3 regions of the Shimazuella sp. NTD250 genome follow, and region 1 is predicted to be linked to each of the others. Evidence: riboswitches for the same ligand, from Rfam matches in the RefSeq annotation. Region 1 holds a riboswitch; each other region holds the start of a gene.
The links. A riboswitch is a leader RNA that binds a small molecule or an ion and turns the genes downstream of it on or off. The one in region 1 is predicted to bind S-adenosylmethionine.
Positions count from the first base shown of each region.

Region 2: it holds a riboswitch for S-adenosylmethionine, as region 1 does, so the genes downstream of both, AC5WOF_RS11390 (homocysteine synthase) here and AC5WOF_RS07410 (aminotransferase class I/II-fold pyridoxal phosphate-dependent enzyme) in region 1, are expected to answer to the same signal.
Region 3: it holds a riboswitch for S-adenosylmethionine, as region 1 does, so the genes downstream of both, AC5WOF_RS14070 (aminotransferase class I/II-fold pyridoxal phosphate-dependent enzyme) here and AC5WOF_RS07410 (aminotransferase class I/II-fold pyridoxal phosphate-dependent enzyme) in region 1, are expected to answer to the same signal.

Region 1 is NZ_JCAJZS010000002.1:500,426-502,699, forward strand. It holds gene AC5WOF_RS07410 (aminotransferase class I/II-fold pyridoxal phosphate-dependent enzyme) at 1-810, opposite strand, end outside; SAM riboswitch class I at 892-995, opposite strand; gene AC5WOF_RS07415 (M24 family metallopeptidase) at 1,184-2,274, opposite strand, start outside.
Region 2 is NZ_JCAJZS010000004.1:111,421-113,694, reverse strand. It holds gene AC5WOF_RS11390 (homocysteine synthase) at 1-1,150, opposite strand, end outside; SAM riboswitch class I at 1,228-1,335, opposite strand; gene AC5WOF_RS11385 (cation:proton antiporter) at 1,398-2,274, opposite strand, start outside.
Region 3 is NZ_JCAJZS010000005.1:137,779-140,052, reverse strand. It holds gene metH (methionine synthase) at 1-374, opposite strand, end outside; SAM riboswitch class I at 450-560, opposite strand; SAM riboswitch class I at 900-1,007, shown strand; gene AC5WOF_RS14070 (aminotransferase class I/II-fold pyridoxal phosphate-dependent enzyme) at 1,139-2,274, shown strand, end outside.

The DNA of each region.
Region 1 (2,274 bases):
CTTGATCAACGGATGCTCACGAAGAAAATGTGCTAACTGTAGAGCATTTTCTTCATGACGATCCATCCGTAAAGCGAGTGTTTTCATCCCCCTCATCAACAAGTAGCAGTCATGAGGTCCTAAACTTGCCCCTATGGCGTTATGCAAGTATCTTACACGCTCTGATAATTCAGATCCTTTTGTCACGATCAGACCAGCGAGTACATCATTATGACCACCTAAATACTTCGTTGCACTATGAATGACGATATCAGCACCTAATTCAATCGGACGTTGGTAGTATGGGGTCAAAAAAGTGTTATCCACAATAGTTATGATCTGATGTCTGCGAGCTAGGCTGCAAAGCGCTTGTATATCAGCGACCTGCATCAATGGGTTGGTAGGTGTTTCGATAAAAATAGCTCGTGTGTTGGCCTGGATGGAACTTTCTACATCCTCAAGATTACGCAAATCTACATAAGTGAAGTCCAAACCGAAGCGTCGAAGGTTTTCTTCAAACAATCGATAAGTTCCTCCATAAAGATCAAGAGAGACGATCAAATGATCTCCTTGTGAAAACAATCCCATTACCGTTTGAATGGCTGCCATTCCTGAACTACAAGCAAAACCTTCATCTCCTTGTTCTAATCTTGCAATGCTTTCTTGCAGCACATCTCGGGTCGGATTAGCTGTCCGCGTATAGTCATAACCTGTACTTACCCCACCAACGTGTTCATAAGCAGTTGCAAAATAAACTGGAAAATTAATAGCTCCTGTCTTCGGTTCCTTTCTACAGCCTATCTGCGCTAATTCCGTCTCCATTTTTTTCATTTGTTCATCCTCCTGACCCATTTCCTCACATAAAAAACCTCTTCTCCTAAGAGAAGAGGCTGGTTTTCGACACCGCTTCTTCTCTTATCTTCCAGGAATTCCTGCAGGATTTGGCACCTTATTGATCAAGATCAATTGGTTGCCGGGCTTCATCGGGCCAGTCCCTCCGCCACTCTTGATAAGAGAAAATCTTTAAATATAATATTTATTTATTTTTATCAAACTAATTTTATCATATATATTACTTTTCTATCAATGTTGGTGAAATAATCATCTATCTATAGAAATCATGGATAGGCAGCTACAACCCTATCCATGATTGGATGTCTAGTTATTGGGTTAAAAATACTATTTCCTTGCAGTCAAAGCCTTTTTAAATAGTGATGACATCTTCGCTAGAAATGGATAGAGATACTAATCCATTACTTTTGACGACATATGTATTTTCTATTCCGACAACACCCCTGCCAGGAAACGTGAATTTAGGCTCGATTGCAATGACCATATTCTCTTGTAAGGGTTGTTGAAATCCTTTTGCCAAAATGGGGAACTCGTCAATTTCCAAACCTACTCCATGTCCCAAAAATTTCGCTTGATCTTCCCCAAATCCCATAAAATGAGCTTGTAAACCAGCATCTTCCACTATTTTTAAAGCATGCTGATATAAACTCTCCCATGTAACTCCTGGTTTTCCTAACTGTTCTACAGCACGCAAAAGGTTTCGACTTACTTCATATGCTTGTACCAGATCGTCTTCAAGTGTACCAATGACAGCTATTCGAGTTTGATCAATCATATAGCCTTCTACTACTGTGCTAAAGTCGAGTAAAATTGGTTCGTTTTGAGCTAATTTTTTGAAACTTGCACCTTGTGGACTAGCAACTGTCAATCCTAAGCCGCCAGCAGGACCATCAAAATAAGTCGGGGTTGCTGCTGCCGCACCAGAAGCTACCATCCCCAGTGACAACTCTTGGTTGTAACCTCGCATTCGATTGAGATTTATATTTCCACGTACTCGTAAATATTGCTCCATTTTCGCTGCTAATTGTACTTCTGTCATACCTATTGATATCCAAGCAGGCAATTGTTGAATAACTTCATCTACTAATATAGCAGCCTGCTGAATCTGCGCTAGCTCGTAGTTTGATTTTACTGCACGCTGCAAGCGAATAATAGGAGAGATGTCTTTGATTTCTGTATCTAGCATCTGCTGATAACGAACACCTAACTGATAAGGTAACACATCAAGTTCCAATCCTAATGTATTAGGTTTACCAAAACGAGCCTGTATACGCTCTCCTAATGTTCTCATTCTCCCTAATGGCTCCACTTCAATAGAACTTTCCTCTGTTGCACGAACAACGCTTTTTTTCACATAAAACACAGGATCTTCTGAATCAGGAACATAGAGTAAACCGTTTTGCATAGATCCTGTGTAGTAGAAAAGGTCTACATTTTGTGTAA
Region 2 (2,274 bases), on a different contig from region 1:
GGTGTGTCGTACTTGCTGGATGGATCACAAGGGACTTCGCATCACCCACATTGGCTAGATGAGAAAATAAAGATAGATTTTCAATCAAACGTTTTCCTGCTTCTCGTCCGCCCTTGATGCCAAACGTAAAGATGGCTCCTTGTCCTTTTGCTAAATATTTTTGCGCTTTTTCATAGGAGGGATGACCTTCTAACCCAGGGTGATTTACCCATGTAATACTGTCGTGATTTTCTAAAAACTTGGCAACTTTCAGCGCATTTTCACTATGTCGTTCCATGCGCAGGTGCAGGGTTTCTAACCCTTGCAGCAATAAAAATGCATTAAATGGAGAAATAGCGGCACCTGTATCTCGCAATAGCTGGACACGTGCTTTAATAATATATGCAAGGGGTCCTACTGCTTCTGTATAAGAAACGCCATGGTAACTTGGGTCTGGTTCTGTTAGATCAGGGAACTTACCATTTTTCCAATTAAACTTTCCAGAGTCTACTAAAATTCCACCAATACTCGTTCCATGTCCTCCGATAAATTTGGTTGCAGAATGAACAATGATATCTGCTCCAAAATCAAATGGGCGACTTAAATAAGGTGTGGCAAACGTGTTGTCAATAATCAGCGGTATACCTGCTTCATGCGCTACATCGGCTACTACTTCTACATCTAATACATCTAATTGAGGGTTCCCGATGATTTCTGCAAACACAGCTTTGGTTTTATCTGTTATCGCTTTGCGAAAGTTATCTGGGTTAGTCTGATCTACGAAATGCACATGAATTCCCAGCTTAGGAAGCGTGTGCCGAAATAAATTATAGGTGCCGCCATAAAGGTTGCTTGAGGCTACAATCTCATCTCCAGCTCTGGCGATATTTAAAATCGAATACGTAATCGCAGCTTGACCTGAACTAGTTGCAAGTGCTCCAACACCACCTTCCAGCTCAGCAACTCTTTTTTCTAAAATATCCGTTGTAGGATTCATAATCCGAGTATATATATTTCCAAATTCTTTTAACGCAAATAAATCAGCAGCATGCTGTGTATCGTCAAATACATACGAAGTTGTTTGATAAATAGGAACGGCTCTTGCATTGGTAGCAGGGTCTGGTGCCTGACCCCCATGAACAGTAATCGTCTCAGGTCGAAATGTACTCAATGATAATTCCCCCTTTTTTATCGCACAAAAAAAGCCTCTTTCTTATCCAGAAGAGGCTTTGGGTTTCTAAATTCCTCATCTTATCTGTTAGAGACGTTTGTCTCTACAGGAATTGGCACCTTCTAGTGAATCACTAGGGTTGCCGGGCATCATCGGGCCAGTCCCTCCGCCTCTCTGGATAAGAGATATTAAAAATATATAGTTCAACACTCGGTTTACTCGATTATATTGAATTTTGCGGCAACCGTCAATACTCTTCCTGTCCTATCTTTTCCATATTGTATTGCTTTCCCAATGACCATTTTAATAAAGGGGACGTTATAGCCGTAGTAATAATCGCAATGAGAAATAAAATACAGTAATCATTGGCAGAAATTAATTTACTGGTTAAACCAATGTTTGCAAACACGAGTATCATCAACCCACGAGCATTCATCAAAGCCCCGATGGCACTTGATTCCCCCCAACTATATCCTATCCCTTTTGCGAAGAACAAGCAGGTAAAGTATTTGCAAATAAATGCTACACCAATAAACAGGAGAATGATCCCGATATGATAACTGTTTGTAAAAGAACGCAAATCGATATTAAAACCCGAACTTACAAAGTAAATAGGAACCAAAAGAGTATTAACAAAATCGGAAATCTTCACATTGAGATCTTTTGTGACAGGGTCTAATCTAGGTATAATTAGTCCTGCTATAAAACCTCCAAAAATAGCATGCAGTCCCATTTTTTCAGTGATCAAACTGCTGCCTAAAAACAAAATGAGAAATATTGCGAAAAATTCATGCTGGAGGGTAGGAAACTTTTGTATCAAAAACTTTAAAAGAGGTTTGATCACAAAAAACATTACTACAAGATAAAGACTCAGATACAGAAATATACTAACACTGCTGAAAGATAAATTAAGAGCAGCAATAGATAAAATGATTGGTAACATCATCCATGCGATGATATCTTCTATGCTTGCGCCAAATATTACAAATCTCCCCAAATTTGTTTTGATCAACTTATGCTGATCCAAAATCCGGACAAGTACAGGAAAAGCTGTTACAGAAATGCTGGCTGCCATAAACAGCGAATAGACTAATTGTGTTGTAAATTTTGGTCCTATCGATGGG
Region 3 (2,274 bases), on a different contig from region 1:
GTGGGACCGATAGAGCCAGCTACATAACGAGGATGATTTGTTGTACTAAAATGATCCCGCGCTGTACAAGCGATGCGTGCTGCTGCTTGGTTGATTTCTGTTGTTCGGTTTTGTAAATCATACTCCGCTAAAACAACAGAAGTTGCCCCAAATGTATTGGTTTCAATGATATCGGCACCAGCATCTAAATATGATTTATGAATATTAAGAATTACATCCGGACGGGTTAGATTTAAAATTTCATTACACCCTTCATATTCTTCACCATCAAAATCTTTTGCGGTTAACTGAGCACGTTGAAGCATTGTTCCCATCGCTCCATCAATGATAAGTATTTTTTCTTTCAGTCGCTCTTCAATGGGTGTTCTGTTCATTGCTATCATCCTTTGTGTAAGATCAAAAAAACCTTTCATCTGGGTAAGATGAAAGGTGAACGATTGTATCGTCAACTCTCATCTCGCGGAATCCAATAATCCGCAGGAATTGGCACCATATTGATCCATAGATCAATTGGTTGCCGGGTTTCATCGGGCCAGTCCCTCCACCACTCTTGATAAGAGAAAGATTCATTTGTATTTGGTTAATATTGTTACTCCCAATTATTGATTATACTACAAGGTTAGGAGAAAAAGAAGATTGTTTATTTGTTACAGGATATTTTCGAGTACTTGCTTTTGGATTTAAGGATTTTCTTTTGGATGAATATATAATAATCTATGAAAAGTTGCAATTATTTTTGCTTAGGAGTTATATTAACTTACATTTGGTGTCAACCAGTGTAGAACCCCAATTTACAATAATATCGGATAATTTTGTTTTCGTGTTTGACTTCTATTCAGATGTAGGATAACCTAAAAATAACTAGTGCAAATCTTGAATAAAATAATATTTTGATAATTCTCTTATCGAGAGCGGCGGAGGGACTGGCCCGATGAAGCCCGGCAACCAATTGATTTAATCAATAAGGTGCCAATTCCTGCAGGAAGTATATTCCTGATAGATAAGGGAAGAGGAAACGATGGATAAAACTGGCCTCTTCTCTTAGGAGAAGAGGTTTTTTGATGCAAAAAAATAGGACAAGGACTTCAGTAGTTTATACGAATACGTGCCTAGTAAAACGAAACGGGGAGTGATTTGGATGAGAATAGAGACATTGTTATTGCATAATGGAAATGAGTTAGATCCACAGACAGGGGCTTCAAGTGTTCCCATCTATCAAGCTTCTACCTTTCATCAGTTTGATATCGATAATCCGGGGCAATTCGATTATTCCCGAAGTGGAAATCCAACACGCCAAGCATTGGAAGATACCATTGCAAAGCTAGAGAGTGGTTGTCGAGGCTTCGCTTTTGCTTCCGGAATGGCAGCAATATCTACTGTGTTTCTGTTATTGTCCAAAGGAGACCATATCATTGTTTCGCAGGATGTTTATGGTGGTACGTATCGTATTTTAACGCAAGTGCTAAGTCGATTTGGGATTGACAGTACTTTTGTCGATACAACCAGAACAGAAGCTATCACTCAAGCACTTCGTCCAAATACGAAAGCAATCTATATCGAAACTCCTTCCAATCCAACCCTAAAAGTAACAGATCTAGGCGAGATAGTAAAAGTAGCAAAAGAAAATAAATTATTATCTATTGTCGATAATACATTTTTAACACCTTATTATCAGCGTCCATTAGCATTTGGATTCGATATCGTTGTGCATAGCGCAACGAAGTTTTTGGGCGGACATAGTGATGTGGTGGCAGGACTTGTAGCGGTAAGAGATGAACAATTAGCAAATCAAATCAAGACTCTTCAAAATGCGTTTGGAGCAGTACTAGGAGTGCAAGATTCATGGCTAATTCTACGGGGATTGAAAACCCTGCAAGCGAGGTTGGACATATCTTCCAAAAATGCAGAAAAGTTAGCAGTGTGGTTACAAGAGCATAAAGAGGTGGAGAAAGTATATTATACCGGTTTAGAGGAACATGAAGGTCATCGTATACAATGTAAACAAGCTAGTGGTCATGGCGCAGTATTATCTTTTGATGTAGGAAGTGGAACAAAAGTAAGGAAACTACTTCAAAAGATTCGACTGCCTATCGTTGCCGTTAGTTTAGGTTCTGTAGAAAGTATTCTATCTTATCCTGCATTGATGTCCCATGCGGCAATGCCACAAGAAGTTAGATTAAAACATGGGATAACAGATGGATTGCTCCGTTTTTCCGTAGGCTTGGAAAACGTAGAAGACCTTATGGACGATCTGTCCCAAGCGTTGGATTCGAG